DNA from 3 places in the Mesorhizobium sp. CA13 genome. Region 1 is predicted to be linked to each of the others. Evidence: predicted binding sites of a transcription regulator. Region 1 holds the regulator's gene; each other region holds the start of a gene.

Region 1 (10,561 bases):
AACGCAGGCCCCGGCTGACCGACATCCGTCCTAGCCTCGGCTTGCTGGCGATCGTGCCGTCGGTGATCATGGCGCTGGCGCGCGGCGACGACGGACTTTTGAAGGTGGTGACACGCGGCCTGGAGAAGCGGGGCATCAAAGTTGTCGGCGCGCATGAGGTCGTTCCCGAACTGGCGGCCGGCGAAGGCACGTTGACCGCGGCGGAACCAAAACAATCCGACTGGCGTGACATCGAGGCGGCCAGGCTGGCCGCCAAGGCCATCGGCGCGCTCGATATCGGGCAGGCGGCGATTGCGATCGGAGGCCGGGCGATCGCGCTGGAAGGCATTGAGGGCACGAGCGGCCTGCTCGAAAGAGCGCGCGCGCTGCGTGGCCATGGCAGGCTTGCCGGAAAGACCCGCGGGGTGCTGGTCAAATGCGCCAAACCCGGCCAGGAGCTGCGGGCCGACCTGCCGTCGATCGGACCGCAGACGGTGGAAGCAGCCCATGCGGCGGGGCTTGCCGGCATTGCCGTCGAAGCGGGGCGCTCGCTGATCCTGGAGGGACCCGCCACGCTGTCGCGGGCGAACGCGCTGGGCCTGTTCATCGTCGGGCTGCCAGCGGCGGAGCCGGCGCATGGCTGACAAGGCGCTGAAGATCGCAATCGTGGCCGGCGAGGAATCCGGCGACCTGCTTGGCGCCGACATCGTGCGCTCGATCAAGCAGTCGACGGGCCGCGAGGTGCAGATCGTCGGTCTCGGCGGCCGTCATCTGCAGGCGCTCGGGCTGGTCTCGCCGTTCGACGCCGGCGAGATCGCGCTCATGGGCTTCAGCGCCATCCTGCGCGACCTGCCAAGGCTGATGCGGCGGATCGGACAGCTGGCCAGGATGGTCGCGGATGAGAAACCCGACTGCCTCATCACCATCGATAGTCCCGACTTTTCGCTGCGCGTGGCCAGGAAAGTGCGCGCGGCCAACCCGTCCATCCCGATCATCCACTATGTCTGCCCCAGCGTCTGGGCATGGCGGCCGGGCAGGGCGGTGGCGATGAAGCCCTATGTCGACCACATCCTCTGCATCCTGCCGTTCGAGGTGAAGGAGCTAGGCAGGCTCGGCGGACCGCCAGGCACCTATGTCGGACATCGCCTCACCCATGACGCGGGCGTGCTCTCGGCAGCCAGGACGCAGGCCCAACCGCGGGATCTTTCGCCGGATCGCCTGAAGACGCTGCTTGTCCTGCCCGGCTCGCGGCGCAGCGAAGTGCGGCGGCTGCTCGAGCCGTTTGGGGAGACCGTGTCGATGCTGCGGGCACGCGGACATCGCCTGCGGCTGATGTTGCCGACCGTGCCGCATGTCGCCGATGTCGTGCGCTCCGCGGTCGCTCGCTGGGACGAGAAGCCCGAGATCATCCTCGACGCTGAGCGAAAGTGGCAGGCCTTCGGCAAGGCCGACGCGGCGCTGATCGCGTCCGGCACGGTTTCGCTTGAATTGGCGCTGTCCGATGTGCCGATGATCTCCTGCTACCGGCTTGACCCTGTTGCGCGCATCGTGGCGCCATATCTCGTTTCGGTCTGGTCGGCGCTGCTGCCCAATCTGATATCGGATCGGGCGCTGATCCCGGAATTCTACAACGAGTATGTCAAGCCGAACAATCTGGCCCGCCAGCTCGAAGCGCTGTTCGCCGACACAGGCATGCGCAGATGGCAGAAGGACGGGTTCGCCGAGATCGCGCGGCGCATGACAACCGCCAAGCCGTCAGGCGACATCGCCGCGCAGGTGGTGATGAGGTATATCAAAGGAGTGAGTAGTGAGTAGTGAGTAGGAAATGCCGCTCTTTTTCCCTACTGACTACTGACTACTGACTACTGACTACTCACTACTGCCTTATTTTACCGCTTCGCGATCGGCACGTAGTCTCGCTCGGGTGCGCCGGTGTAGAGCTGGCGCGGGCGGCCGATCTTCTGGCGCGGATCCTCGATCATCTCCTTCCACTGCGCGATCCAGCCGACGGTGCGGGCAACGGCGAACAGCACGGTGAACATGGTGGTGGGGAAGCCCAGCGCCTTCAGCGTGATGCCGGAGTAGAAGTCGACATTGGGATAGAGCTTCTTCTCGATGAAGTAGGGATCGGTGAGCGCGATCTTCTCCAGTTCCATGGCGATGTCGAGCAGCGGATCGTCCTTGATGCCGAGCTCGCCCAGCACTTCGTGCGCGGTCTTCTGCATGATCTTGGCGCGCGGATCGTAGTTCTTGTAGACACGGTGGCCAAAACCCATCAGCCGGAACGGATCGTCCTTGTCCTTGGCGCGGGCGATGAATTCGGGAATGTGATCGACATGGCCGATCTCCCCCAGCATGTTCAGCGCCGCTTCGTTGGCGCCGCCATGCGCCGGACCCCACAGGCAGGCGATGCCGGCGGCGATGCAGGCAAACGGATTGGCGCCCGACGAGCCGGCGAGCCGCACGGTCGAGGTCGAGGCGTTCTGCTCATGGTCGGCGTGCAGGATGAAGATGCGTTCCATCGCGCGCGCCAGGACCGGGTTGATCTTGTATTCCTCGCACGGCACGGCAAAGCACATGTGCAGGAAGTTGGCGGCGAAATTCAGTTCGTTCTTCGGATAAATGAAGGGCTGGCCGATATGGTATTTGTAGGCCATGGCCGCGATCGTCGGCATCTTGGCGATCAGCCGCATCGACGCCACCATGCGCTGGTACGGGTCGGATATATCGGTGGAGTCGTGATAGAAGGCCGACAGCGCGCCGACCACGCCGCACATCACCGCCATCGGATGCGCGTCGCGGCGGAAACCGGTGAAGAAGCGCGACATCTGCTCATGCACCATGGTATGGCGCGTCACGCGGTAGTCGAAATCGTCCTTCTGCGCTTTGGTCGGCAGTTCGCCGTAGAGCAGGAGATAGCAGACTTCCAGGAAGTCGCCATGTTCGGCCAACTGGTCGATCGGATAGCCGCGATGCAGGAGGATGCCGGCGTCGCCATCGATGAACGTGATCTCGGACTCGCAGCTTGCCGTCGAAGTGAAGCCGGGATCGTAGGTGAAGGCGCCGGTGGTGCTGTAGAGCGTGGCGATATCGATGACGTCAGGCCCGACCGAACCACTTCGCACCTTGAATTCGTGCGTCTTGCCGGCGAATTCCAGCTTTGCGGTGGCTTCCTGGGTCTTGCCGCCCAGTTCCCGTCTTGTCGCAGCTTCGGTCATTGCAAACTCCTTCTTGTTTCCTCATGCCGGCAAAGGCAAATTCTGCAAAGCGACACGTCGAAGTCACCGAATGCGCGTATTCGCGACCGCATTTTAGGGGGTGCGTGCCAGATTGGGCCAAGGCCCAATGTTGCACTGCGAAACGCGCCTTTCAATGCCAATCTTCTTGGGCCAGATTGCTCCTAATCGATTTGATCCGCGATGCGCGCCAAGCTCTCCTCGCGACCAAGCACGGCGAGAACGTCGAACACGCCGGGTGAGGTGCTCTTGCCGGTCAGGGCGGCGCGCAAGGGCTGGGCGACGGCGCCGAGCTTGTGGCCGCCGGCCGTCGCATAGTCGCGGATCGCGGCTTCAGCCGAGGCCGCCGTCCAGTCGCCTGAAACCGCCTCGAGGGCGTCGTGAGCGCCACGCAGGACCTTGCGCGCATCGTCATTGAGCAGCAGGGCTGCCTTCTCGTCGATCGGCAACGGCCGCGCGGCAAACAGGAAGGCGGCGCCATCGACGAGTTCGACCAGCGTCTTGGCGCGCTCCTTCAGTCCCGGCAGCGCTGCCAGCAACTGCGCCCTGTTCCTCTCGTCGAGGCGTGCGGCCATCGCCGGGCCGCCTTCGAGATAGGGCAGGGTGGCGATGAAGATGTCGAACAGCTCGGTATCGCCCATGCGGCGCATATGTACGCCGTTTAGCGCCTCGAGCTTGGCGAAATCGAAGCGGGCGGCGCCCTTGTTCACGTCGCCGATATCGAACCAGGCGATCATGTCCTGGATCGACATGATCTCGTCGTCGCCGTGGCTCCAGCCGAGCCGAGCCAGATAGTTCAGCAGCGCTTCGGGCAGGTAGCCCATGGCGCGGTAGGCCTCCACGCCCAGCGCGCCGTGCCGCTTCGACAGCTTGGCGCCGTCGGCGCCGTGGATCAGCGGTATGTGCGACATTGAAGGCACATCCCAGCCCATGGCGTTGTAGATCACGGTCTGGCGAGCGGCATTGGTGAGGTGGTCGTCGCCGCGGATGATGTGGGTGACGCCCATGTCGTGGTCGTCGACGACGACGGCATGCATGTAGGTCGGATTGCCGTCCGAGCGCAGGATGATGAAGTCGTCCAGATCCTTGTTGGGAAAGCGCACGTCGCCCTGGACACGGTCATGCACCACCGTCTCGCCCTTGGTCGGCGCCTTGATGCGGATCGCGCCCTTGACGCCGGGAGGCGCCTGCGAAGGGTCGCGGTCACGCCAGCTTCCGTCATAGCGCGGCGGCAGGCCCTTGGCCCGCGCCGCCTCGCGCATTGCCTCAAGCTCAGCGGGGGTCTCGTAGCTGTAGTAAGCCTTGCCCATGCGCACCAGCTCCTCGGCCACCTCGCGATGGCGCGGCGCGCGCTCGAACTGCGACACCGCCCCGCCATCCCAGGAGAGGCCGAGCCAGGTCAGCCCATCGAGAATGGCGGCCGTCGCCGCATCGGTGGAGCGCTCGCGGTCGGTGTCCTCGATGCGCAGCAGCATCGTACCGCCGGTGTGCCTGGCATAGAGCCAGTTGAACAGCGCCGTACGCGCGCCGCCAATGTGCAGATAGCCGGTGGGCGAGGGGGCAAAACGGGTGACAACCTTGTCGGACATACAACTCTCGGGAAACGTCTGGAGCGGGGTGCGGATCACGCGCACTTTCGCGCGCCGCGCGTTCATGTAGCATAGGGTGTCGAGGGCGCAAGGGGCAGACCCGATGGCTGGAGCGGGCCGGGCCGCGGAGGAAGGCGACGACGTCGTTGCTGGCGTCAGCGAACGCTCGCTTTTTGCCATGCCCGCGCCGGTCTCATTGCCGCTGGCGCCGCCGCCCTTGCAGCAGCCGGGCAAGTCGCTGCCGCCGGATGTTTCCGCGCCGCCTGGCGTCCCCGCTGTCCGCGCGGCCTCGCGCCTGCGCCGGGAGTTCGGTCGTGCTTCATGGCCTCGCCTGCGCAACGGAGTGGCCAGAGCCGCCGAGCTCGAACTCGATCGGGGCGTAGCCTTCCTGCTGATACCGGTGTTCCTGGCATGCGGATCGGTGGCCTATTTTTCGCTGGCGGCGGAGCCGGGCTTTGCCAAGCCTCTCGCGATCGCGATCCTGATGGCGCTGTGCGCGCTCGTTTCGCGCTCATGGTCGAAAACCCATCTGTGCTTCATGGCGGCGCTGTTGTGCGCGCTCGGCATGCTCGCCGGCAAAGTCGAGACCTGGCGGGCGGGAACGCGGATGCTGGGCTCGGAAATCTCCACGCAAATCACCGGCCGCGTCGTTTCAGTCGACCAGATGGAGACCGGCCGCATCCGGCTGACCATCGACGTGACATCGACCGCACGGCCGAAACTACGCTACGCGCCGGAGCGCGTCCGCCTTTCGGCGCGCAAGGTACCGGCTGAGGTGACGGCCGGCTCGCTCGTGACCGGCTATGCCAAGCTGTTGCCGCCGACCGGGCCGGTGCGGCCGGACAGCTACGACTTTTCCTTCGACAGCTACTTCGCCGGCATCGGTGCCAGCGGGTTCTTTCTCGGCAATCCCAAGATCGTCTCGGCCGATGACAGGCCGCTGTGGGCCGCTCTTTCAGCCGCCATCGAGAGTGCTCGTGAAAGCATTGCCGACCATATCAGGGACAGCATCGGCGGCGCCGAGGGCGAGATCGCCGCGGCGCTGATCGTGGGCGTGCGCGCCGGGATTCCCGACGAAATCAACGAAGCGATGCGACGCACCGGCATCTACCACATCATCTCAATTTCCGGGCTGCACATGGCGCTGGTCGCCGGCACCGTCATGGGGCTGCTGCGTGGTGGCTTCGCGCTGTTCCCGAACTTTTCCTCCCGCCGGCCGGTCAAGAAATACGCGGCCGCGGCGGCACTTTTCTCGATCGCCGCCTATCTCGTCATTTCGGGCGTCGTCGTTGCCGCCGAACGCAGCTTCATCATGCTGGCGGTGATGCTGATCGCCGTCCTGTTCGATCGGGCGGCACTCACCATGCGCAATCTGGCTATTTCGGCGATCGCCGTCATCGTAGTGTCGCCGCACGAGGTGGTAGGGCCGAGCTTCCAAATGTCGTTCGCCGCCACCGCGGCCCTGGTCGGCGCCTATGCCGGCTGGTCGGATCGCAAAGCCGACAAAGCGCGGACCCCGCCGCCGCAACGGACCTGGCCCGGCTTCCTGACGCGAAAATTGCTGCTGGCGACAGGTGGGCTGGCGATGACCTCGATCATCGCGGGAAGCGCCACGGCGCTTTTCGCCATCTGGCATTTCCAGCGCGTGTCGCCACTCAGCCTGTTCGCCAATCTTGCAGTCATGCCGATCGTTTCCGTCGTGATGTTCCTTGCGGTTGCCAGTGCGCTGCTGATGCCGTTCGGGTTCGATGGACCATCGCTTTATCTGATGGGCAAGGGACTGACCGCGATGATCGCCATATCCGGATGGATCTCGCAACGCTCGCCGGTCGACGCGGTCGGGTTGATTTCGCAGCAATCCGTTCTTCTGGTCGCGATCGCCCTGGTCATCGCGACGATGGCCACGACATGGCTGCGGCTGGCGGCACTTCCCTTCGCGCTCGCCGGCCTGTTGACCGTCGCGGATACGCGCACGCCGGACGTGCTGATTTCGGAGGATGCCCGCCTGGTGGCGCTGCCGATCGGCGGCGGCGAGCTCGCGATCAACCGGGCGCGCCCGAACGAATTCACGGTCGACAACTGGAAACGCGCGCTGAAATCCGAAACCATCGTTGGGCCGGAGCTGTTCGACAGCGGCGACCGACAGTTCGACATCTTCGATCCCGCGCAACTTCCCGCCGGAGCGCCTTTCTATTGCTTCACCGGCCTGTGCATGGCCCGGCATCCCTCCGGGGCGATCATCGCGCAGGTGGAGGATCGCAAGGATGCCTGGAGGGCCTGCGCCTATGCGGATCTGATAGTCATCGACGATCCCGGGGGCTACGACCCCTGCCACAATCCGCTGGTCCTCGTCATCACCAAGCGGCAGCTCGCTCGGAACGGAAGTGCCGCCGTCTTCTTCGACCAGCAATCGGCGACGGAACCGGCCCAGGTCAGCTTTGCCGTCGACAGGCCATATCGGCCCTGGCACGAACAGCGAAAATTCTCGCGCGAGGCACGGGGACTGCCTCCCTACCGCAAACCCGAAAAGCCCAACGCCGAACCCGCTCAGTAGCGCCTGATCAGTCCGACCAGCTTGCCTTGCACCTTGACCCTGTCCGGTCCGAAAATACGTGTTTCATAAGCCGGATTGGCGGCCTCGAGCGCAATCGAGGCGCCCTTGCGACGGAAGCGCTTCAGCGTCGCTTCCTCCTCGTCGACCAGGGCCACGACAATCTCGCCGGGACTTGCGGTGTCGGCGTTGCGGATGATGACCGTATCGCCGTCGAAGATGCCGGCCTCGATCATCGAATCGCCCTTGACCTCCAGCGCATAATGCTCGCCGCCCATGATCATGTCCGGCGGCACCGAGATGGAATGCGTCTGATGCTGGATAGCGTCGATCGGCACGCCGGCCGCGATACGGCCCATGACCGGGATCGAAACCGCTGAAACCACGTCGTCGTCATTGCCAGCGGCGGGCAGGCGCGAGGGCGCCGCCGGCTTGATCTGCCTGTTAAGGCCGCCCTGTCCGAGGCTGCCCTGGATGACGCTCGGGGAGAACTTCTTTGCCGCGTTAAGACCCGGCGCGATCGAATCCGGCAGGCGCAGCACCTCCAGCGCGCGGGCCCGGTTCGGCAGGCGGCGAATGAAGCCGCGCTCCTCCAACGCCGTGATCAGCCGATGAATTCCCGACTTAGAGGCGAGGTCCAGCGCTTCCTTCATCTCGTCGAAGGACGGCGGAATGCCGCTTTCCTTCAGCCGTTCATGGATGAACATCAAGAGTTCATGTTGCTTGCGCGTGAGCATGGCGGCCCCCAAAGGCATTGCACGAAGGGTCTGGAATCAGAATCAGAAAACAAACCCAGAACAAACACTATCTGTTCCAGTTGTGTTCCGCAACCATTTAAAGTTTAATGAATTCGTTAAGGCGGCGGAAACGAAAGGCCCTCCCGCAGCCAGCATCCTGCCAGCGCCGTCTGTCGTCAATGCGCTCTCAGCCTCTTTGAAACTATTTTGGTTAATGGCCTGTGGCCCGGCCGATCTCCACTGTTGGTACAAGCCTGCAAACTGTGTGACCGGCAGGTGCCGGCTGCCTTTTGGGGCGGATCAAAATCTCCGCGGCTCGTGAACGAAACGAAACCAAAATGCCAACTTCCTGCCGGAAAGCGGCCAGGCATCACCGAATGCGACGGGCTGCGTTCGTTCGCTCCTTGCTTCCGGCTCGCTTGACTAAACCGTATAACAATGTACGGTTTTCGAAGAGGGACACCAATGACCACGCCGAAGCAGGCCGCGCGACGTGAACGGATAGAGGAGGCCGCCTATGCGGTGCTCCGGGAAACCGGCTACAAAAGCGCCTCCCTGCTTGCCATCGCCAAGCGGGCATCGGCCTCGAACGAAACCCTCTACAACTGGTACGGCAACAAGCAGGTCCTGTTTCGATCCCTGATCGAAGCCAATGCGGGAGAAGCAAGGAAGCTGCTGGAGGACGCCCTTCGCCAGGCGCGCGATCCGCTCGAAACCCTGAACTTGCTCGGGCCAGTCCTGCTGACCCTTGTGACGGGCGACAAGGCGGTGGCGCTCAATCGCGCCGCAGCCGGCGACGTCAACGATACAGGCACGCTTGGCCAGTCGATCGCGCAATTCGGCCGCAATACCATAATGCCGCTTGTTGGCGACCTGCTTCGAACCGCAAGTCGGGCCGGCCTGATCGCCTGTGACGATCCTGCCGAAGCCGCCGACATCTACGTCCGGCTTTTGATCGGCGATCTCCAGGTTCGCCGGATCGTCGGGGTGCTCGAGGAGTTGCCTCGGCCGGAAATCGAGCAAAGATCGAACCGGGCGTTCACCCTGTTTTTGCGCCTCTATGCGGCCAGCCCTTGCCCCGGCGGCAAAACGGCCGGCCCGTTTCCGGGGCGCTCTTCTCACCGAGGAACATCGTGACCATGAGCAAAATTCCCGATCTCGCAGCGATCGAGGCAATGGACACCGCGGATCCGCTGCGTGCCATGCGTGACCGCTTCACCTTGCCTCAAGGGGTGATCTATCTCGACGGCAATTCGCTCGGCGCCGCTTCGCCCGCCGTGTTCGGCGAGCTGCAGAAGGCCGCCACGCAGGAGTGGGCGCAGGATCTCATCCGCGCCTGGAACACCGCCGGCTGGTTCGACATGCCGGTCGAACTCGGCGACCAGCTCGGGCGCCTGATCGGGGCCGCCGCCGGCCAGACGGTGGTCTGCGATACCACCTCGATCAACATCTACAAGGTGCTGCATGCGGCACTCGGGATGCGGCTGGACAGGTCGGTCATCGTCGCCGAGGGGGACAGCTTTCCGACCGATCTCTATATGGCCGAAGGCGTTGCCTCGACGCGGCCGAGCACGATGCTGCGTCTTGAGGGTGTCAATGCGCCGACCATAGAAGAACTGATCGATGAGCGCGTTGCGGTCATCCTGGTCAACCACGTCAACTACAAATCCGGGCAGCTGCGCGACATGGCCGCGCTGACGCGCAGGGCGCATGATGCCGGCGCGCTGATCGTCTGGGATCTCTGCCATACCGCCGGCGCCCTGCCGGTCGAGCTCGACCGTTCGAACGCAGATTTCGCCGTCGGCTGCACCTACAAATATCTCAATGGCGGCCCGGGTGCCCCGGCCTTCATCTACGCGGCCGAGCGCCACCATGGCGATGTCCGCCAGCCGCTCAGCGGCTGGTGGGGCCATGCGCGGCCTTTCGCCTTCGAACAGGGTTTTGCTGCCGGCACAGGTATCCACCGGTTTCTCTGCGGCACGCAGCCTGTGCTGTCGATGCGCGCGCTCAAAGGGGCGCTCGATGTCTGGAACGACGTCGACATGGCAGAAGTGCGCAGGAAAAGCATCGCATTGACCGATCTGTTCATCCAGCTCGTCGAGGCAAAATGCGGCGTCTACGGCCTCGAACTCGAAAGCCCGCGCGACGGCAATGAGCGCGGCAGCCAGGTGTCGTTCCTCCACCCGCATGGCTATCAGGTGATGCGGGCCCTGATCGAGCGCGGCGTGATCGGCGATTTCCGCGCGCCATCCACGATTCGCTTCGGCTTCACGCCGCTTTATGTCGGCTATGTCGATGTCTGGCAGGCGGTCGAGGTGCTGGAAGACATTTTGCGCACGGACGCCTGGCAGGAGGCGCGTTTCGCCGTCAAGGCGGCGGTGACTTAAGAGCCTGTCGCTCAGAAAAGCGCAGCGGTTTCGAGATAACGATATGCACTCAAAGCTGCGTCAGAGCCGGGTGCGGACCTTC
Region 2 (10,561 bases), on a different contig from region 1:
GCCAAACTGGCGCATGAGGAAGAGCTCTGGTTCCATGTCGATGGCTGCATCGGCGCCCTGGTCGCCATCGCCCCGCAGAACGCCCATCGGGTCGCCGGCATCGAATGGGCCGATTCGATCGCGCTCGATCCGCACAAATGGCTGCACGCGCCGTTCGAGGCCGGCTGCGCCCTGGTCAGGGACGCCGTCGCCCATCGCCGTACCTTCGCCGTGACCCCCGAATATCTGGAATCGACGCCGCGCGGTCTCGCCTCCGGCGAATGGCTGCACGACTACGGTTTGCAGACGTCGCGCGGCTTTCGCGCGCTCAAAGTATGGATGGCGCTGAAGGAGCATGGCGTCGACAAATTCGGCCGCCTGATCGACCAGAACATCGCGCAAGCAGCCTATCTAGCCGGACTGATCGAGGCCGAGCCGTCGCTGGTGCTGATGGCGCCGACCACGATCAACATCGTCTGCTTCCGGCATCGGCTTGCCGGGGCGTCCGGCGAGGAGCTTAAGCGGTTCAACACGGAGATCATGCTGCGTTTGCAGGAACAAGGCATTGCGGCACTGTCGGACACGACGGTGCATGGCCAGCATTGCCTGCGCGTGGCGATCACCAACCACCGGACCCGGCGCGACGATCTTCACCTGCTGGTGCGGGAAACGCTGCGGCTGGGACGCCAGATCGCGGCGGCGGCGGCTTCCTAGTTCGCGGCGGCCATGCGATTCTGCCGGCATGATTCGAAAGGTCCAACCGTGACGCTCTTTCGCACGGCCGCTGTCGCGGCATTGATCTTCACCACCTCGGCCGGGGCGGCCGACATGGCTTTCTTCGTCAAGAACCAGCGCGGGCAGGCCGTTGCGGTCGAGCTGTTCAGCCGCGACCGCGAAACGGTCTGGCCGGGCGACGACAAGGTGTTCCTGATCGATCCCGGCTCACGCAAATCGGTGCCGATCTCGTGCAATGAGGGCGAACGCATCTGCTACGGCGCGTGGGTCAACGGCAACGACGCCATCTCGGCCGGCGTCGGGCCGGACAACGACCGGCCCTGCGACGATTGCTGTTTCATCTGCGTGGACCATTCGACCGAGACCGTCGACCTGGTCGAGTAGGCCAATCTCCCCAAAATTAGTCCGGGATTGTCGCGGTCGACCCCTTTAGCGATCGCTGGCCCCGTGCAATGCCCGCAGGGCGGCCGGGTGGGCCGTTTATTTTTTTGGGGGATATCATGTTCTACGCCTATGCGCGCCGTTCGCTGGCCGCGCTGTCTCTTGCCATGCTGCTGGTGCCGTCGGCCCGTGCCGGCGACGTCACCTTCGCCATCAAGAACAGCCATCCCAATGCCATGCGCCTCGAGCTCTACAGCCAGGACCGCGACTATGTGTGGCCGGGCAACGGCAAGGATTTCTACCTCGATGACGGCGAGACCAGGCAACTGCCGGTCTCCTGCGACGAGGGCGAATCGATCTGTTACGGCGCCTGGGTCGATGGCGACGAAGGCACCTATTGGGGCGTCGGCCCGGGCGACAAGGAAAAATGCGACGATTGCTGCTATACCTGCAGCGGCGGCGAGACCGAGGAGATCGAACTGGTTCCCTGACCGGCTTGCCAGCTTGACGCTTTTCCTGCCTGGGGCATAGCCTGCAAGAACAGCACCCAAAGCACGCCGCATGCAGGCGGCGTGCGTCAGGCAACAGGAGCAAGGCGATGGCGGGTCCGGTCGAGGGCGAGAAGATCGATGTCGGCTTTGCCGGCCGGCGCTGCATCCATTCGCGCAATTGCGTGCTGGGCGATCCGCATGTCTTCGTGCCGAACGCGCCGGGAGAGTGGATCCATCCCGACGCGGCCAGCGTCGAGAAGATCGTCGCCATTGCCGAAAGCTGCCCGTCAGGCGCCATCACCTATGTCAGGAAGGATGGCGGGCCGCAGGAAAGGCCGCCGCTGGTCAACACCGTGCGCATCAGGGAAAATGGCCCGCTGGCCGTCCACGCCGAGATTATGCTCGACGGCGAGACGTTCCACCGCGCCACGCTCTGCCGCTGCGGCGCGTCGCAGAACAAGCCGTTCTGCGACGGCAGCCACAACAAATCAGGTTTTGCCGCCACCGGCGAGCCGGCGCTGAAGGACACGCCGGCGCTGGACGCGCGGAATGGGGCGTTGAAAGTGACACCGACGAAAGACGGCCCGTTAAAACTCGAAGGCAATCTGGAAATCGTCACCGGCACCGGCCACACGGTCGAGCGCACGACACGCACGTTCCTGTGCCGCTGCGGCCACTCGGCCAACAAGCCGTTTTGCGACGGATCGCATAAGAAGGTGGGGTTTGTGGGGTAGCCAATCGCGGAGGTTGGTGCGAGGCACCCCCCTCTGCCCTGCCGGGCATCTCCCCCTCAAGGGGGGAGATTGGCAGCTTGAACGCCGGCGCTCCTTCTGCAACGTTGGCGATTGGCGAAAGCGGTTGCGACATCTGATCTCCCCCCTTGAGGGGGAGATGTCCGGCAGGACAGAGGGGGGCGCCTCGCTCCGGCCCTCAATAAATCCTCCGTCGCGCCAACGCTGCTTCCCTTGGCCCAGCGCTCGCGGCTTTATCGGCCGGCCGCTATCGGCTAAGGGCAGGTAGATAAATGCGGGCCATCATCAGAAATGACCAAGACCAAGCCAAAACCTCTTTTCCTCGGCATCGACACTGGCGGCACCTACACCGATGCCGTGCTGTGGTCCGAAACCGAAGGCCCGCAGAGCGGGCCGAACAAGGGAAAGGTGCTGGCCAAGGCCAAGGCTCTGACCACCAGGCACGATCTCGCCGTTGGCATTTCCGGCGCCGTCGACGCGGTTCTGGAAAAAGCGGTCACCGATCCTGCCGCCATCAAGCTTGTCTCCATGTCGACGACGCTTGCCACCAACGCGCTGGTCGAGGGCCAGGGCGGCCGCGTCGCGCTTGTCATGATCGGCTTTTCCGAGGCGGACCTTGCCCGCGACGGGCTGAAGGCGGCATTGGGCACCGATCCGGTCGTGTTCTGCCCTGGCGGCCACGATGTGCACGGCAATACCGCCAAGCTCGACCTGTCCGGCCTCGAGGCGGCGCTGCCCGAACTCGGCGGCTCGGTCTCGGGCTTTGCCGTCTGCGCCTATTTCGCCACCCGCAACCCGGCGCACGAGATCGCCGCCCGCGAGCTGATCCGGGAGAAAACCGGCCTGCCGGTCACCGCAAGCCATGAATTGTCGGCCAAGCTCGGCGGCCCGCGCCGGGCGCTGACGACGCTGCTCAACGCCCGGCTGATCTCGATGATCGACCGGCTGGTGGCGGCGACCGAAGGCTTTCTCGAGGCGCGCGGCATCGCGGCGCCCCTGATGGTGGTGCGCGGCGACGGCGCGCTGGTGTCGGCGGCTTTTGCCCGCCAGCGGCCGATCGAGACCATTCTCTCCGGCCCGGCCGCCAGCCTGGTCGGCGCGCACCACATGACCGGATTGGAAAACGCGGTGGTTTCCGACATCGGCGGCACCACCACCGACGTTGCCGTGCTCGACAGGGGCCGGCCGCGGCTCGATCCGGAAGGCGCCACCGTCGGCGGCTTCCGCACCATGGTCGAGGCCGTCGCCATGCGCACCTTCGGCCTCGGCGGCGATTCCGAAGTGGCGTTGGAAGACGGCGCTCTCAATCCCAGGCTCCTGCTCGGACCGCGCCGGCTGGTGCCGCTGGCGCTGGCCGGCATGGTGCATCGCGAGGCCGTTTTGGCGGAACTCGAGCGCCAGCTGCGCGCGCCGAACACCGGCCGCATGGACGGCCGTTTCGCGATGCGCACCGGCGTGCCCGACCGTCTTGCCGCCGGGCTGACCGCTCCGGAAGCAAGGCTCTACGAAGCGATCGGCGCAATGCCCTTGCCTCTCGACAGGCTTTTGACCTCGAATGCGCAGAACGCCACCTTGAACCGCCTGGTGTCGCGCGGGCTGGTGCACATTTCAGGCTTCACCCCGTCGGATGCGGCGCATGTGCTTGGCAAGCAGGCGAACTGGGATGCCGCCGCCGCCCGCCTCGGCGCAGAGCTGTTCGCGCGCAAGCGCGACGGCCGCGGCCAGGCGATCGCGGCCTCTCCCGAGGCGATCTCGGAGCGCGTGCTGGGGGCGCTGACGCGCTGGTCGGCCGAATATATCCTCGAAACCGCCTTCGCCGAGGACGGGCTCGACGGCGCGGCCACCGTTGCGCATGCGCTGGTGCAGCGCGCCGTCGACGCGCATCCCGGCATTGCGCGCCTGAGTGTCGCGCTCGACCGGCCGGTGATCGGCCTCGGCGCCTCGGCACCGCTGCACTATGCCGGACTGCCGCCATTGGTCGGCAATGACTGCGTGGTGCCTGATGACACCGATGTCGCCAACGCGCTCGGCGCCGTGGTCGGCCAGGTCCGGGTATCGGCGGAGGCGCGCGTCAGCCAGCCCAAGGAAGGTCTGTTCCGTCTTGCCTCGGGCGAAACCGTGCGCGACTTCCTCGACGAGGCGGCGGCGATCGCGGCCGCCGAGGCCGATGTACGCGCCATCGCGGCGCAGCGCGCCAGGGATGCCGGCACCGACAGCGCCGAAATCGATGTCGCGACCGAATTCCGCGTCTCCACCGTCGAAGCCCAGCGCATGTTCATCGAGGCGCATGTGGTGGCGGTGGCTTCGGGCAGGCCACGGATCGCGGTGTGATGGAGAGTGTAATCTCCCCTAGTTGGGGGAGATTGGCAGCGTCGCCGCCGGCACCAAGCCCAAAAACCGCGCCTAGCTGCCCTGCCTTCACCCTAAGCTGAATTGACCCTGCACTCCCAACATGCCAAAGGCGCGCGAAAGCCTTTCATCTGGAGCAGCCTGATGACCGATCGCGTCGAAATCGCCGGATTGCGGATCGCCCGCGAACTCCATGACTTCGTTGTCAACGAGGCCGCTCCGGGCACCGGCATCGATCCGGATAAGTTCTGGAACGGCTTTTCGGCCATCGTCCACGACCTCGCTCCGAAGAACCGGGCACTGCTGGCAAAGCGCGACGCTATACAGGAAAAGCTCGATGACTGGTATCGCGCCAATGGCGCGCCGGTCGACCTGGAAGCCTACAAAACCTTCCTGAAGGAGATCGGCTATCTCGTCCCCGAAGGCCCGGCCTTCTCGGTGACGACCGAAAAGGTCGATCCCGAGATCGCCGTCGTAGCCGGGCCGCAGCTTGTGGTGCCGGTGATGAATGCGCGCTATGCGCTCAACGCCGCCAATGCCCGCTGGGGCTCGCTCTATGATGCGCTTTACGGCACCGACGCGATTCCCGAGACGGACGGCGCCGGGAAGGGCAAGGGCTTCAACCCCGCGCGTGGTGCGAAAGTCGTCGCCTGGGCCAAGGACTTTCTCGACCAGTCGGTGCCGCTCACATCGGGCAAATGGGCCGGCGTCAACGGCCTTTCGCTGGCCAATGGCGCGCTGCGGCTCAGCGCCGGCGCCGGCTCGACTACGCTTGCCGACGTCAGGCAGTTCGTCGCCTATCGCGGCGACGCCGCCAACCCGCAAGCCGTGCTGCTGGTCAGCAACGGCCTGCATATCGAGATATTGATCGACCGCGACAACCAGATCGGCCGCACCGATCCGGCCGGCATCGCCGACATCATCCTGGAATCGGCGCTGACCACCATCCAGGACTGCGAGGATTCGGTCGCGGCGGTGGATGCGCAGGACAAGGTCGTCGTCTACCGCAACTGGCTCGGCCTGATGAAGGGCGACCTCGCCGAAGAGATCACCAAGGGCGGCCGGACCTTTGTCCGCAAGCTCAACCCCGATCGGTCCTACACCTCGCGCAATGGCGGCACGGTGACGCTGCCCGGCCGCTCGCTGATGCTGGTCAGGAATGTCGGCCACCTCATGACCAATCCGGCGATAACGGCCCGCGACGGCAACGAGGTGCCGGAAGGCATCATGGACACGGCGATGACCGCGCTGATCGCGCTGCACGATGTCGGGCCGAACGGCCGCCGCGCCAATTCCCGCGCGGGCTCGATGTATGTCGTGAAACCCAAGATGCATGGACCCGAGGAAGTTGCCTTCGCCGTCGAGATCTTCGATCGCGTCGAGGCCCTGCTCGGTATGGAAAAAAATACCATCAAGATGGGCATCATGGACGAGGAGCGGCGCACCACCGTCAACCTCAAGGAGGCGATCCGCGCCGCCAGGGAGCGCGTCGTGTTCATCAACACAGGCTTCCTCGACCGCACCGGCGACGAGATACACACCTCGATGGAAGCCGGCCCGATGATCCGCAAGGGCGACATGAAGCAGGCTGCCTGGATTTCCGCCTACGAGGCCTGGAATGTCGACACGGGGCTGGAATGCGGGCTTGCCGGCCACGCCCAGATCGGCAAGGGCATGTGGGCGATGCCCGATCTGATGGCGGCGATGCTCACCGAGAAGATCGCCCACCCCAAGGCCGGCGCCAACACCGCCTGGGTGCCCTCGCCGACCGCGGCGACGCTGCACGCCACCCATTACCACAAGGTCGATGTCCACGCCGTGCAGGCGGCGCTGAAGAGCCGGCCGAAGGCCAAGCTCGACGACATCCTGTCGGTGCCGGTCGCGGTGCGGCCGAACTGGTCGCCGGCCGATATCCAGGCGGAGCTCGACAACAACGCGCAAGGTATTCTGGGCTACGTCGTGCGCTGGATCGACCAGGGCGTCGGCTGCTCGAAAGTGCCCGACATCAACGATGTCGGCCTGATGGAGGACCGCGCCACGCTGCGCATCTCCTCGCAACACATCGCCAACTGGCTGCACCATGGCGTCTGTGCGGCCGACCAGGTGATGGAAACGATGAAGCGCATGGCGGCGATCGTCGACCAGCAGAACCAGGGCGACCCGCTCTACCGGCCGATGGCCGCCGATTTCGACGGCTCCGTCGCCTTCCAGGCCGCCTGCGACCTCGTCTTCAAGGGCCGCATCCAGCCCAACGGCTACACCGAGCCGGTGCTGCACGCGCGGCGGCTGGAACTGAAGGTGAAGGACCGGGCCTGAGCGTTTCAGCCGGCGGGCGTTCCGTTCCCCTCTTCTCGAGGCAGCGCGACTACGCCGCCTGCGCCACGCGCTCCGAGCTCATACGATAGGAGATCGCTTCGGCCAGATGAATGCGGCCGACGGTCTCGCTGGCGTCGAGATCGGCGAGCGTGCGCGCCACTTTCAGCACCCGGTGGTAGGCCCGCGCCGAGAAGGCAAGCTTTTCGCTGGCGTCCTTGAGCAGCGACAGGCCCGCTGCGTCGGGCATGGCGATCTCCTCGATCACCGCCGGCGCGCAATGCGCGTTTGTGGTGGCGCTGGTGACGCCGAGCCGTTCGAAGCGCTCGCGCTGGAGGGCGCGGGCACGCGCCACGCGCAGCGCCACGTCGGCGCTCTTCTCCGCCCGGTCGGGCCGGATCAGGTCGCTGGCTGAAACCGCGGGCACCTCGATCCTGAGATCGATGCGGTCGAGCAGCGGGCCCGAGATGCGGGCCTGGTAGTCGGTGCGACAGCGCTCGCCCCGCAGGCAGCGATAGCCGGGCTCGCCGGCCATGCCGCAGCGGCACGGGTTCATCGCCGCCACAAGCTGGATGCGCGCCGGATAGGTGACGCGATGGTTGGCGCGCGCGATCATGCAGTCGCCGGTCTCCAGCGGCTGGCGCAACGCGTCGAGCGTCTGCGGTGTGAATTCGGGAAATTCGTCGAGGAACAGCACGCCGTGGTGCGCAAGTGACACTTCGCCCGGCCGCGCCCGGATGCCGCCGCCGACCATCGCCGCCATCGAGGCCGAATGGTGCGGCGCGCGGAACGGCCGCCGGTCGGTCAGCTTGCCTTCGCCGAGCTCGCCGGCGACGGAGGCGATCATCGAGACTTCCAAAAGTTCCTTCGGTGCCAGCGGCGGCAGGATCGACGGCAGCCGCTGCGCCAGCATCGACTTGCCCGATCCCGGCGGCCCGACCATCAGCAGATTGTGCCCGCCGGCCGCCGCCACTTCCAACGCCCGCTTGGCGGTTTCCTGGCCCTTGATGTCGGCGAGATCGGGCAGGTCGCGCGCCGCGGCATGGATGCCGGCTTCGGGGCGCGACAGCACCTGCGTGCCGCGGAAATGATTGGCGATGGCGATCAGGCTGCGCGGCGCGAGTATGTCGAAATCCTTGCCGGCCCAGGCGGCCTCCGAGCCGCAGGCGAAGGGGCAGATCAGGCCCTTGCCTTCAGAATTAGCCCCAATCGCCGCCGGCAGGGCGCCGGCGACCGCCGCAATGGTGCCGTCGAGCGAGAGTTCGCCAAGCACGACATAGCCGGCCAGCATGTCGCCCGGAATGGCGCCAAGCGCCGCCATCAGGCCGAGCGCGATCGGCAAATCGTAATGACTGCCCTCCTTGGGCAGGTCGGCGGGCGCCAGATTGACCGTGACCTTCTTGGACGGCATCGACAGGCCGGAAGCATGGAGTGCCGCCTGCACCCGTTCGCGGCTTTCGGCCACCGCCTTGTCGGCCAGGCCGACAATGTGCATGTTGACCTTGCCGGGCGCGATCATCACCTGCACGTCGACCGGCACGGCCTCGATGCCCTGGAAAGCAACCGTGCGAACCCGCGCCACCATGTTTTGCCCCCGGATCTGGGCTTGCCCCAAGCCTTTTGCAATCAGGCCGCGAAGGGCCTGGGCCGGAGACAATCACAGTTCCTCGGCTAAATCAAGAACATTACAGGAACACGCAATCGCTTAAGTTGCGGCGCGATTGTCTCCGGTTGCAAAAACGGAACATGGTTAATACGAAGTGAAAACGGCTACTTCCGCTTGGCCTCCACCGCGTCCCAGAACAGGCTGGCGATGTCGGCGCCGCCGAAGCGTTTGACTTCGCGCACGCCGGTCGGCGAGGTCACGTTGATCTCGGTCATGTAGTCGCCGATGACGTCGATGCCGACGAGGATGAAGCCGCGTTCCCTCAGTGCCGGCCCGATGCGGGCGCAGATCTCGCGTTCGCGTTCGGTCAGCTCGGTCTTCTCGGCGCGGCCGCCGACATGCATGTTGGAGCGGGAGTCGTGCTCGGCCGGCACCCGGTTGATGGCCCCGACCGGCTCGCCGTCGATCAGGATGATGCGCTTGTCGCCCTTGCGCACATCCTTCAGGTAACGCTGCACGATGTAGGGCTCCCGGAACATCTGGCCGAACATTTCGAGCAGCGATGCGAGGTTGCGGTCGGCCTCCAGCAGGTGGAAGATGCCCGCACCACCATTGCCGTAGAGCGGCTTGACGATGATGTCGCCGAATTTCTTGCGGAAGGCGGCGACCTCCTGGGGATCCTTGGTGATCAGCGTTTTCGGCATCAGGTCGGAAAACTCGGTGACGAAGATCTTTTCCGGGCTGTTGCGCACCCACGCCGGGTCGTTGACCACCAGCGTCCTGGGGTGGATGCGCTCCAGTATGTGCGTGGTGGTGATGTAGTTCATGTCGAAGGGCGGGTCCTGTCTCAGCAGGATCACGTCCATCTCCGACAGGTCGGTTCGCACCTTCTCCCCCAGCGAATAGTGGCTGCCCTTCTCGTCGCGCACCTGCATCTCCTCGATGCGGGCAAACACCTTGCCGTCGCGCAGCGACAGCCGGTCGGGCGTGTAGTGGTAGAGCTGATGGCCGCGCCGCTGCGCCTCCAGCGACAGCGCGAAAGAAGTGTCTCCGGCGATCGACACGGTGGAGATGTGGTCCATCTGGACGGCGATTTTCAGCTTCATGTCAGGTCCCCAGCACGGTCGATGAGAGAGCGATATAAGGGTCCCGGCGCCTTCTGCCAATCGGGCCACGCCGCTAGCGGTCGAAGACCAGCCTGGAATAGCCGAGGAAGGACACCGCCATCGCGGTCAGCGAAGCGAAAGCAAGGGCGGTCAATGGCGGGGTTGTCGGCAGGACGACACGGATGGCGCAGTAGACCAGATAGTTGGCGATGCTGGTGGCGATGCCGACGCCGCCATAGCGCGCGCCTTCCCGCACCAAGCCGCGGCTCGACGGCGAGAAGGTCAGATGCCGGTTTATCTGCCAGGTGACGCAGAGTGCAAAGCCGATGGACAGCATGCGGGCGCTGAAAGGGCCGAGCGGCGTGACCGCAAGCAGCAGCCAGAGGGCGGCAGCGTCGGCGACGAAGCCGATGCCGCCGGCAAAGAGGAAGCGGATGAGACGGCTCACCGCTTCATGCGGCGCGAGGCGTCTTGCCTGGGCCGGCCTTCGCGGCAGTCGGCTCGCTGGCGCGCTCGCGCCGCTCGACGCTGCCCGAAGGCATCGATAGATAGAAGATGCGCTTCTGTTCGGCGCGGCCGCGCGACACCGAATCGAGGATCACGCCGGTCACACCAGCCAGCATCGAGAGCAAGAGCAGGCCGACCGACAGCACCCATGTCGGCATGCGCGGCACCAGCCCGGTCTCGGCGAATTCGACCAGCACCGGCGCCATCAGGAACAGGCTCGACGCCAGGAAGACTAGGGCGAAGGCGCCGAAGAAACGCAGCGGCTGCGTTTCCTTCATCAGCATGGCGAACATCCAAAGGATCCTGGCACCGTCGCGAACGGTCGAAAGCTTCGACGACGAG
Region 3 (10,561 bases), on a different contig from region 1:
ATCATCCGCGGCCTGAATCTGACGGTGAAAGCCGGGGAGGTCGCCGCCATCATGGGACCGAACGGCTCGGGCAAGTCGACGTTGTCCTACATCCTCGCCGGCCGCGAGGACTATGAGGTCACCGAGGGCGATATCCTCTACAACGGCCAGTCGATCCTCGAAATGGATCCGGCCGAGCGCGCGACGTCGGGCATTTTCCTGGCCTTCCAGTATCCGATGGAGATACCGGGCGTGGCGACCATGGAGTTCCTGAAGGTTGCCATGAACGAGCAGCGCAAGGCGCGCGGCGAGGAGCCGCTGAAGATCCCCGAATTCCTGAAGCGGGTGAAGGATGCCGCAGCCTCGCTCAACATGGACATGAACATGCTGAAGCGGCCGCTCAATGTCGGCTTTTCCGGCGGCGAGAAGAAGCGCGCCGAGATCCTGCAGATGAAGCTTTTGGAGCCAAAGCTCTGCGTGCTTGACGAGACCGATTCCGGGCTCGACATCGATGCACTCAAGATCGTCTCCGATGGCGTCAACGCGCTGCGCTCGCCCGAGCGCGCCATTGTCGTCATTACCCACTATCAGCGGCTGCTCGAACACATCGTGCCCGACACTGTGCACGTGCTCTACAAGGGCCAGGTCATCAAGTCCGGCGACAAGTCGCTGGCGCTCGATTTGGAGGCCAATGGCTATGCCGGCGTGATCGGGCAAGCCGCGTGAGATGCCAGAAGGCAAGGTCAAACTGATGAACATGCATACACAACCGCAGCGGACGCCGGCCGAAACCGCGTTGATCGACGCTTTCGGCGAACGGTTGTCGCTGCTGCCGGGCGACGGCGCGGTGATGCTGAAGCGCGACGATGCCATCGAGGCGGTCAAGCACGGACTGCCGACCCGGCGCATCGAATCTTGGCACTACACCGATCTGCGCCGGCTGCTGAACGCCGTGCCGGACTTCGATCCGACGGCCGTGGCCAAAGCCATCGCGCCAGTTGTTGAAGGTTCCACCGTGTTGCCGCTTCTCAATGGTGTGTCGAGCGCCAAAACGCCCGGAATTGAAGGCGTCAGCGTCCAGGCCCTGTCGGAGAAACTGACCGACGGCAGCATCGCGCCTGGGCTCGATCCCTATGGCAGCGACGATGCCATCGGAGCGCTGAACACGGCTTTCGTCGCCGATGGCTATTTCGTCGACATCGCCGATGGCACCGAAGTGGAAAAGCCGATCGAATTGCAGAACCTGCAGGCCGGCGGTCAGACCCATGTGCGCCTGGCCGTGCGCGCCGGCGCCGATGCCAAGGCTGTGATCGTCGAGCGCCAGGCCGGCGAGGGCGCGGCCCTTGTCAGCTCGGTCAGTCAGCTCGTGCTCGGCGAAGGCGCCGAGGTGACCTGGCTGATCATCCAGGAGCAGCCGGATACGGCAACGCATCTGGCGCAGTTCAAGGCTCATATCGGCAAGAATGCGAAGCTGACGCTGTTCGTCATGAACGCCGGCGGCAAGCTCGTGCGCCAGGAGGTCGTGGTGAAGACCACGGGCGAGGGCGCCGACTTCCAGTTGCGCGGCATCAACCTGCTGGCCGGCGACGCCCACACGGACACAACCATGGTGCTCGACCATGCGGTGCCGCACACGACGTCGACGGAAGTGATCCGCAATGTCGTGACCGGCAAGGCCCGCGGCGTCTTCCAGGGCCGCATCAACGTCCATCAATATGCTCAGAAGACCAACGCCAAAATGGCTTGCAACACGTTGCTTCTCTCGGACGACGGCGAGTTCTCGACCAAGCCGGAACTCGAAATCTTCGCTGACGACGTCGTCTGCGGCCATGGCGCGACCGTCACCGAGATCGACCACAACCATCTGTTTTACCTGATGGCGCGCGGCATCGACGAGAAGAGCGCCCGTGGTCTGCTGGTGAAGGCTTTCGTCGCCGAGGTGATCGAGGAACTGGACGACGAGGTGATCGTCGAGGCGCTGGAAGCGCGACTCGACGAATGGTTTTTGACGCACGGGTGAAGTGATGAACGCACCAGGCAAGATCGGCGATTTCTACGACGTCGAGGCGATCCGCCGCGACTTCCCGATTCTGTCGCGCGACGTCTACGGCAAACCTCTCGTTTATCTCGATAACGGCGCCTCGGCGCAGAAGCCGCAGGCGGTGCTCGACGCCGTCCAGCACGCCTATAGCCAGGAATACGCCAACGTCCATCGCGGCCTGCATTTCCTGTCCAATACGGCGACCGACGCCTATGAAAAGGCGCGAGAGACGGTGCGCCGCTTCCTCAACGCGCCCGGCACCGACAACATCGTCTTCACCTCGAACACGACGTCGGCGATCAACACGGTCGCTTATGGCTATGGCATGCCCAATATCGGCGAGGGCGACGAGATCGTGCTGTCGATCATGGAGCACCACTCCAACATCGTTCCCTGGCATTTCATCCGCGAGCGCCAGGGCGCCAAACTGGTCTGGGTGCCGGTCGACGATCTCGGCGTCTTCCATATCGAGGAATTCGAAAAGCGACTGACCGACCGGACAAAGCTGGTCGCCATCACACAGATGTCGAACGCGCTGGGCACGGTGACGCCGATCAAGGAGATCGTGCGGATCGCGCATTCGCGTGGCATTCCCGTGCTCGTCGACGGCAGCCAGAGCGCCGTCCATATGCCGATCGACGTGCAGGACCTCGACTGCGATTTCTTCGTCTTCACGGGCCACAAGGTCTACGGACCCTCCGGCATCGGCGTGCTCTATGGCAAGAAGGACATCCTGCAGCGCATGCGCCCGTTCATGGGCGGCGGCGAGATGATCGAGGAGGTGACGCAGGACATCGTCACCTACAACGACCCGCCGCACCGCTTCGAGGCCGGTACGCCGCCGATCGTCCAGGCGATCGGGCTGGGCGCCGCGCTCGACTACATGGAAAAGATCGGCCGCGAACGGATCGCGGCGCACGAGGCCGATTTGAAGGACTATGCGCATGAGCGGTTGCGCGCCATCAACTCGCTGCGCATCTTCGGCGACGCGCCCGGCAAGGGCGCCATCATCTCGTTCGAACTGCAAGGCATTCATGCCCATGACGTGTCGATGGTGATCGACCGGCAAGGCGTGGCTGTCCGCGCGGGCACCCATTGCGCGCAGCCGCTGTTGAAACGCTTCGGCGTAACCTCCACATGCAGGGCATCGTTCGGCATGTACAATACACGGGCCGAAGTCGATGCTTTGGCCGATGCGCTGGAAAAAGCGCGCAAGTTTTTCGGGTGACGAGATGGAAGATGCCAGCACAGCCACCGACGCTGTTCCCGAGGCGGCCGCCAATGCGGTGGTTTCCGCCTCCGCCATTCCCGCCGACGAACTGGCGCGGCTGACCGACGACATCGTTTCGGCGCTGAAGACGGTCTACGACCCGGAAATCCCGGCCGATATCTACGAGCTTGGCCTCGTCTACAAGATCGACATCGAGGACGACCGCTCGGTCAAGATCGACATGACGCTGACCGCGCCCGGCTGCCCGGTGGCCGGCGAGATGCCAGGCTGGGTTGAGAACGCCGTCGGCGCCGTCGAAGGCGTGTCGGGCGTCGAAGTCAACATGACCTTCGACCCGCCCTGGTCGCCCGACCGCATGTCGGAAGAGGCGCAGGTGGCAGTGGGCTGGTATTGACGTCGAGCTCGTCACACTTGCGCCAGTGGTAAAACTTCACCATTTTAGGTGAGGAATCATTCGGCAGGCCTTGAACCTGCATGGAATGGAGAAGGAAAAAGATGGGACGCTTTGCCGTCATCACGATGACCGAAAAGGCCGCCGACCGGGTGCGCGAGATCGTTGCCACGCGTGAAGGCGCGCATGGCATTCGCCTCGGCATCAAGAAGGGCGGTTGCGCCGGCATGGAATACACGGTCGATCTGGTGACCGAACCCAACACCAAGGACGACCACATCGAGCGCGACGGCGCCCACGTCTATGTCGCGCCGGAGGCAGCCCTTTTCCTGTTCGGCACCGAGATGGATTTCGAGCAGACCACGCTGCGCACCGGTTTCACCTTCCACAACCCGAACCAGAGCTCGGCTTGCGGCTGCGGCGAATCCGTCGAACTGAAGCCGGCCGATCTCAAGGCGCTGGCCGAGGCGCGCGCTTCGGCCTGACCTTCCTTCGCCGGGTTTACGGGGAGAAGGTGGCCCGAAGGGCCGGATGAGAGCAGCGCGCCGGCCCATCCGAAGTCTGTGCCGCCTCACATCAGCTTGCACGTTCCCCGCACACGGGTAGAAGACTACTCCACCCACATTCCTGTCCGCTTGTGCCAGTCGGCGATCGATTCCTCGGGATAGACGTCGAACACCTTGTCGCCCGGTCCGATATCGGGCTCGACCCAGTTGGCCTTGTATTTCAGCATCAGATGCACCTTCTCAGGCGGCGTCGGCAGGTCGCTGTCGATCGCCGAGGCGAAGGGATGGACGAGTTCCGGCCAGGTCGGGTCGTAGAGCCACAGCGCCGATCCGCATTTGCGGCAGAAATTGCGCTCTCCGGTCGAGATCTCGCAATGCGGATGTTCGTCGTCCTCGATCTCGGCCCGATAGACGCCGAGGCTGCTCTTGCCCCGGATGGTCATCGTCTCGTAGTCGGCGCCGAGATTGATGGCAAAACCGCCGCCGCCCTGCTGCTTGCGGCAGATCGAGCAGTAGCACAGCATGAACGGCACGGGCGTGTGGCTTTCCACCTCGAAACGAACGGCATTGCAGCGGCAGGAGCCTTTGAGCAGGACAGGCATGGCGGGAAACTCCGATCGGTCATCCTTCAACCTGTCAGCATGGTTTTGGTTGCGCCGATGACAAGGCCGGATCGCGGTGACATGATCCGCGCATGGACAATGAACGCATAGAAGAACTCTTCCAGAGCCTGGGCCCGGTCAGCATCCGAAAACTGTTCGGCGGCAAGGGCATCTATGCCGACGGCGTCATCGTCGCCATCGTGCTGCGCGGCGAATTGATGCTGAAAGCGGACGAGCAAAGCGCGCCCGACTTCGAGGCCGCCGGCTGCACGCAGTGGACCTACACCGGGTCCCGCCACGGCAAGCTGGTTGCGATGCCCTACTGGAGCATTCCCGATGGTGCCTTCGACGACCCCGACGAGATGGCGGTATGGGCGCGGCGGGCCTATGAGGCGGGGCGGCGGGCGGGGAAGTAGGAGCTGCGTTCGCCGAAGAATACCGTCATGGGTTCTGAAGACGATCCAGAATGAGTCGCGTTCTGTCACGCCCCCCTCTGTCCTGCCGGACATCTCCCCCACGAGGGGGGAGATTGGCGGTCTGGGCGGCGACGCCCTTTCTTCGATGCTGAAAATTGGCGAAAGCAGTCGGAATATCCGATCTCCCCCCTTGTGGGGGAGATGTCCGGCAGGACAGAGGGGGGCGCTGGCCCGCAGGTATTGATAGATCTGCGCAGCAGATCTGTCCCCTACAGCGCCCTGGCAATCCTTGCCGCCAGCCGCGCATTGTTCTCGACCAGCGCGATGTTGGTCTTCAGGCTCCGGCCGCCGGTGAGTTCCAGGATTTTGGACAGCAGGAACGGCGTTACCGCCTTGCCGGTGACGTTGAGCGCCTCGGCAGCCTTCTGTGCGGCCTCGATATAGCCGGCCATCTCGCCGGCCGGGATTTCCTGATCCTCCGGCACAGGGTTGGCGATCAGCATGCCGCCGCTCAGGCCCAGCGCCTGTCGCGTCTTGTAGAAATGCGCGATGTCTTCCGGCGCGTGCAAGGTCAGCGGCGCGCGGAATGGCGACTGCCGGGACCAGAAGGCCGGCATGGTCTCGCAGCCATGGCCGATCACCGGCACGCCGCGGGTCTCCAGCACTTCCAGCGTCTTTTCGATGTCGAGGATGGCCTTGGCCCCGGCCGAGACGACGATGACGGGCGTGCGCGCGAGCTCATCGAGATCGGCGGAAATATCGAAGCTTTTTTCGGCGCCCTTGTGCACGCCGCCAATGCCGCCGGTGGCGAACACCTTTATGCCGACCATGTGCGCGGCGATCATGGTGGCCGCAACCGTGGTGCCGCCGGTGCGCCCTTGTGCGACGGCGAAGCCGAGATCGGCGCGCGAGAGCTTCATGGCATCGCCGGTCATGGCGAGCGATTCGCGTTCTCCGTCGGAGAGGCCGATCTTGATGCGGCCTGTCACCACGGCGATCGTCGCCGGCACCGCGCCGCCATCCCCAATGATCTTTTCCACGTCGGCCGCCATGGCGCCATTATCGGGGTAGGGCATGCCATGCGTGATGATCGTGCTTTCCAGCGCCACCACGGGCTTCCCGGCGGCCAAGGCTTGCGCCACCGGCGCGTGGACATCGATGAAGGGGCGGGCGGTCTCTGGGGTCATCTGGATCTCCAATCCGGAGTGCGGCGCATCCTTCCGGACGCTCAAGCCGCACTGCGGCACTGTGAACTGGCCGGTCTCATGCCACTTCCTGCTCATCGGGCACAAGAGCCAGCGCTTGCGTGAAAGTCGCCGTGGTGAAATCGGGAACGGCGCCAGCGCTTTCGATGGCCAGCGTTGCGGCGGCGACACCCTCGCGCAGCGCCGCACGCAAGGGCATGCCGCGCAGCAAGGCGGCGACCGTCGCGCCGGCAAGCGCATCGCCGGCGCCGGTGACGTCCACGATTTTTCTTGGAGGGGGCGGGACGACGGCAAAGCTGCCGTCGCGGTCGAAACCGAGCACCGGGCCGCCGCCCGCCGTGACCACCGCGCTGTCGAGCCCGGCGCTCCTCAGCCCGTCGACGATAATCTTCTGAGAAGCGGCATCGTCAAGCCCGGCAAGCGCCACCGCTTCGCGCCTGTTCATGAAGGCGACGGCCAGGCCGCCGAGCACCGGGTTCAAGCGCACGACCTTAGCCGGTGAAATGGCAATGGCGAAGACGGGCTTGCCGGCGGCAAGCGATACCAGCCGCTCCAGAGCCGCCGACGACAGATTGGCGTCGCACAGGACGGCATCGGCGGCGGCGATCTCTTCCCGCACCCTGGAGCGGCGGATCTGCTTGGTAAACGCCAGCTCATAGAGCGCCATGTCGGCAAAGCCGACGAGCAGTTCGCCCTCACGGTCGATCAGCGCCGTATAGCTCGGCGTCGTGCGGTCGAGGAACACCGCGGACAAGTCCGCAATGCCTGCTTCGGCGATGGCGCGCGAAACCGTGTCGGCGGCGGTATCGCCACCGCGCACCGACAGCAGCGAGCCCGAGACGCCTCGCCGCACCGCGCTGCGCAACGCGTTGAAGACGCCGCCGCCGACATCCTCGCGCATCGTGCCCGGGTTGGAGGCAGCCGGCACATAAGCGCCGGATACCTGGCCGCGCCTGTCGATATGGGCGCCGCCCACCGCCAGGACTCTTGGAGATTTCACCATGCGCCGATATGACCTTTGTTGGCGCTCACGCACAAGCGCCATGCCGTGCGACGGAGCTTCGCAGGCAACGGCCGGCGATTCGTGAGGCCGGCACGGCGAACCAGCCTGGCCTAATGTTCGGGCCATGCTGGAGCCGAATCGTGAGACAAAAAAAGAACAAATCAGGATGTTGCTTATTTTTCAAATGCTTGATCCCTCTTGCCAAATGAGAACAAAAAAGGTACAAATAACCAAGGATTACGGATTGTCCGGCCTTCATTGACGACTACGGGGTGATGTATCATGGCTCAGAACAGCTTGCGGCTTGTAGAGGATAAGGCAGTGGACAAATCAAAGGCTCTGGATGCGGCGCTGTCGCAAATCGAGCGAGCTTTCGGCAAGGGCTCGATCATGCGGCTCGGCGCGAACGAGCAGGTTGTCGAGATCGAAACCGTGCCGACCGGCTCGCTCGGTCTCGACATCGCGCTTGGCGTCGGCGGCTTGCCGCGCGGCCGCATCATCGAGATCTACGGGCCGGAAAGCTCGGGCAAGACGACGCTGGCGCTGCACACGGTGGCGGAAGCCCAGAAGAAGGGCGGCATCTGCGCCTTCGTCGATGCCGAGCACGCGCTCGATCCGGTCTATGCCCGCAAGCTCGGCGTCGATCTCGAAAACCTCCTGATCTCGCAGCCTGACACCGGCGAGCAGGCGCTTGAAATCTGCGATACGCTGGTGCGCTCCGGCGCCATCGATGTGCTGGTGGTCGATTCGGTCGCGGCACTGACGCCACGCGCCGAAATCGAGGGCGAGATGGGCGATTCGCTGCCCGGCCTGCAGGCCCGCCTGATGAGCCAGGCGCTGCGCAAGCTGACCGCCTCGATCTCGCGCTCCAACACCATGGTCATCTTCATCAACCAGATCCGCATGAAGATCGGCGTCATGTTCGGTTCGCCCGAAACCACCACCGGCGGCAATGCGCTCAAATTCTACGCCTCGGTGCGTCTCGATATCCGCCGCATCGGCTCGGTCAAGGACCGCGACGAGGTCGTCGGCAACCAGACGCGCGTCAAGGTGGTCAAGAACAAGCTGGCGCCGCCCTTCAAGGTGGTCGAGTTCGACATCATGTACGGCGAAGGCGTGTCGAAGACCGGCGAACTGGTCGATCTCGGGGTGAAGGCCGGCGTGGTCGAGAAGTCGGGCGCCTGGTTCTCCTACAATTCGCAGCGTCTCGGCCAGGGCCGCGAGAACGCGAAGCTGTTCCTGCGCGACAATCCCGATACGGCGCGCGAGATCGAACTTGCGCTCAGGCAGAACGCCGGACTGATCGCCGAAAAATTCCTCGAGAATGGCGGCTCCGAAGGTGGTGACGATGGGTTCGAGGATGAAGCCGGCGCGATGTAGGCGTTCGCCGGCGCAATCCAAGCGTTCGCCGGCGCGATCTGGCATTCGGTTTACGGCCCGAGTTCGGCCATAATCCAGGTTCATCAACTTGAGCTTATGTAATCGAGTTCTGTAGTATTGCGTTTCGAACCGCCGGCCCCGTGCCGGCGGTTTGCGTTTTGAGCGGCTGGCGAACCGCGAATTGACCAGCTTGCGTGTTTCTGGACAGGGTGCCAAGCGGCGGCTAAAAGGCCAGCTCCATCTTCTAAAGCGCAGAGCCCATTTTCCGCCGGTCCGGCCGGCGGCTCTCTCGAAAAGGCAGCATTCATGAGTGGCGTGAACGAGATCCGGTCGACATTTCTCGACTATTTCCGCAAGGAGGGTCACGAGGTCGTGGCGTCGAGCCCACTTGTGCCACGCAACGATCCGACGCTGATGTTCACCAATGCCGGCATGGTGCAGTTCAAGAACGTCTTCACCGGCCTGGAGAAGCGGCCCTATTCGCGTGCCACGACCGCCCAGAAAAGCGTTCGCGCCGGCGGCAAGCACAACGACCTAGACAATGTCGGCTACACCGCGCGCCACCTGACCTTCTTCGAGATGCTCGGCAATTTCTCCTTCGGCGACTATTTCAAGGAGCGCGCCATCGAGTTGGCCTGGAACCTCATCACCCGGGAATTCGGGCTGAAGAAGGACAAGCTGCTCGTCACCGTCTATCACACCGACGACGAGGCGGCTGGTCTCTGGAAGAAGATCGCCGGTTTTTCCGACGATCGTATCATCCGCATCCCGACCTCGGACAATTTCTGGGCGATGGGCGACACCGGCCCATGCGGGCCGTGCTCGGAAATCTTCATCGATCGCGGCGAGCACATCTGGGGCGGTCCTCCCGGCAGCCCGGAGGAGGATGGCGACCGGTTCCTGGAATTCTGGAACCTGGTGTTCATGCAATATGAGCAGGTGACGAAGGACGAGCGCATCGACCTGCCGCGCCCGTCGATAGACACCGGCATGGGCCTGGAGCGCATGGCCTCCATCCTGCAAGGCGTTGAAAGCGTCTTTGAGACCGACCTGTTCCGCCATCTGATCGATGCCGCGTCGTCAGCGCTCGGCCGCGGTCCCGACGCCGAGACCGTCGCGTCCTATCGCGTCATAGCCGATCACCTGCGCTCGTCCTCCTTCCTGGTCGCTGACGGCGTGCTGCCGTCCAATGAGGGGCGCGGCTACGTGCTGCGCCGCATCATGCGTCGCGCCATGCGCCATGCGCAGCTGCTCGGTGCGAACGAACCCCTGGTCTGGAAGCTGGTGCCGGCGCTGGTTCGCGAGATGGGCCAGGCCTATCCGGAACTTGTGCGCGGCGAACAGCTGATCACCGAGACGCTGAAGCTTGAGGAGACCAGGTTTCGCAAGACACTGGTACGCGGTCTCGGTCTGCTGTCGGAGGCGACGGAAAAGCTCGGCGCCGGCGACATGCTGGATGGTGAGACGGCCTTCAAGCTTTACGACACCTATGGCTTCCCGCTCGACCTGACGCAGGATGCGCTGCGCCAGCGCAACATCTCGGTCGATCTTGCCGGCTTCACCAATGCGATGGAGCAGCAGAAGGCGGAGGCGCGTAAGCATTGGGCGGGCTCCGGCGAGGCGGCGACCGAAGCGGTCTGGTTCCCGGTGCGCGAAAAAGCCGGTGCCACCGAATTCCTCGGCTACGAGACTGAAGCTGCGGAAGGCATCATCCAGGCGCTTGTCCGCGACGGCAAGGCTGTCGACAGCGCCGGCAAGGGCGAAGCGGTTGCCGTGGTCGTCAACCAGACGCCGTTCTATGCCGAAT

What was found. The regulator LexA, encoded in region 1, represses DNA repair genes until DNA is damaged. The targets are predictions, from matches to a motif close to TGTTCNNNNTGTGTTCNG.
Region 2: a site for LexA is predicted at 8,679-8,696, ahead of LB566_RS17555 (YifB family Mg chelatase-like AAA ATPase). Genes of this name have one in related genera too.
Region 3: a site for LexA is predicted at 7,582-7,599, ahead of recA (recombinase RecA). Genes of this name have one in related genera too.

The regions. Positions count from the first base shown of each region.
Region 1 covers NZ_JAIUHS010000004.1:255,473-266,033, reverse strand. The annotation lists gene LB566_RS12710 (LpxI family protein) at 1-623, shown strand, start outside; gene lpxB (lipid-A-disaccharide synthase) at 616-1,794, shown strand; gene gltA (citrate synthase) at 1,869-3,197, opposite strand; gene gltX (glutamate--tRNA ligase) at 3,380-4,804, opposite strand; gene LB566_RS12690 (ComEC/Rec2 family competence protein) at 4,908-7,358, shown strand; gene lexA (transcriptional repressor LexA) at 7,352-8,092, opposite strand; gene LB566_RS12680 (TetR/AcrR family transcriptional regulator) at 8,558-9,229, shown strand; gene kynU (kynureninase) at 9,232-10,479, shown strand; gene kynA (tryptophan 2,3-dioxygenase) at 10,540-10,561, opposite strand, start outside.
Region 2 covers NZ_JAIUHS010000007.1:42,632-53,192, reverse strand. The annotation lists gene LB566_RS17585 (pyridoxal phosphate-dependent decarboxylase family protein) at 1-693, shown strand, start outside; gene LB566_RS17580 (hypothetical protein) at 742-1,098, shown strand; gene LB566_RS17575 (hypothetical protein) at 1,215-1,586, shown strand; gene LB566_RS17570 (CDGSH iron-sulfur domain-containing protein) at 1,694-2,320, shown strand; gene LB566_RS17565 (hydantoinase/oxoprolinase family protein) at 2,630-4,669, shown strand; gene LB566_RS17560 (malate synthase G) at 4,832-7,003, shown strand; gene LB566_RS17555 (YifB family Mg chelatase-like AAA ATPase) at 7,053-8,585, opposite strand; gene gshB (glutathione synthase) at 8,771-9,712, opposite strand; gene LB566_RS17545 (GtrA family protein) at 9,786-10,160, opposite strand; gene LB566_RS17540 (glycosyltransferase) at 10,165-10,561, opposite strand, start outside.
Region 3 covers NZ_JAIUHS010000001.1:84,816-95,376, reverse strand. The annotation lists gene sufC (Fe-S cluster assembly ATPase SufC) at 1-705, shown strand, start outside; gene sufD (Fe-S cluster assembly protein SufD) at 731-1,999, shown strand; gene LB566_RS00540 (cysteine desulfurase) at 2,004-3,248, shown strand; gene LB566_RS00535 (SUF system Fe-S cluster assembly protein) at 3,253-3,645, shown strand; gene sufA (Fe-S cluster assembly scaffold SufA) at 3,747-4,127, shown strand; gene LB566_RS00525 (GFA family protein) at 4,253-4,750, opposite strand; gene LB566_RS00520 (TfoX/Sxy family protein) at 4,843-5,166, shown strand; gene LB566_RS00515 (pseudouridine-5'-phosphate glycosidase) at 5,436-6,353, opposite strand; gene LB566_RS00510 (carbohydrate kinase family protein) at 6,430-7,374, opposite strand; gene recA (recombinase RecA) at 7,657-8,754, shown strand; gene alaS (alanine--tRNA ligase) at 9,061-10,561, shown strand, end outside.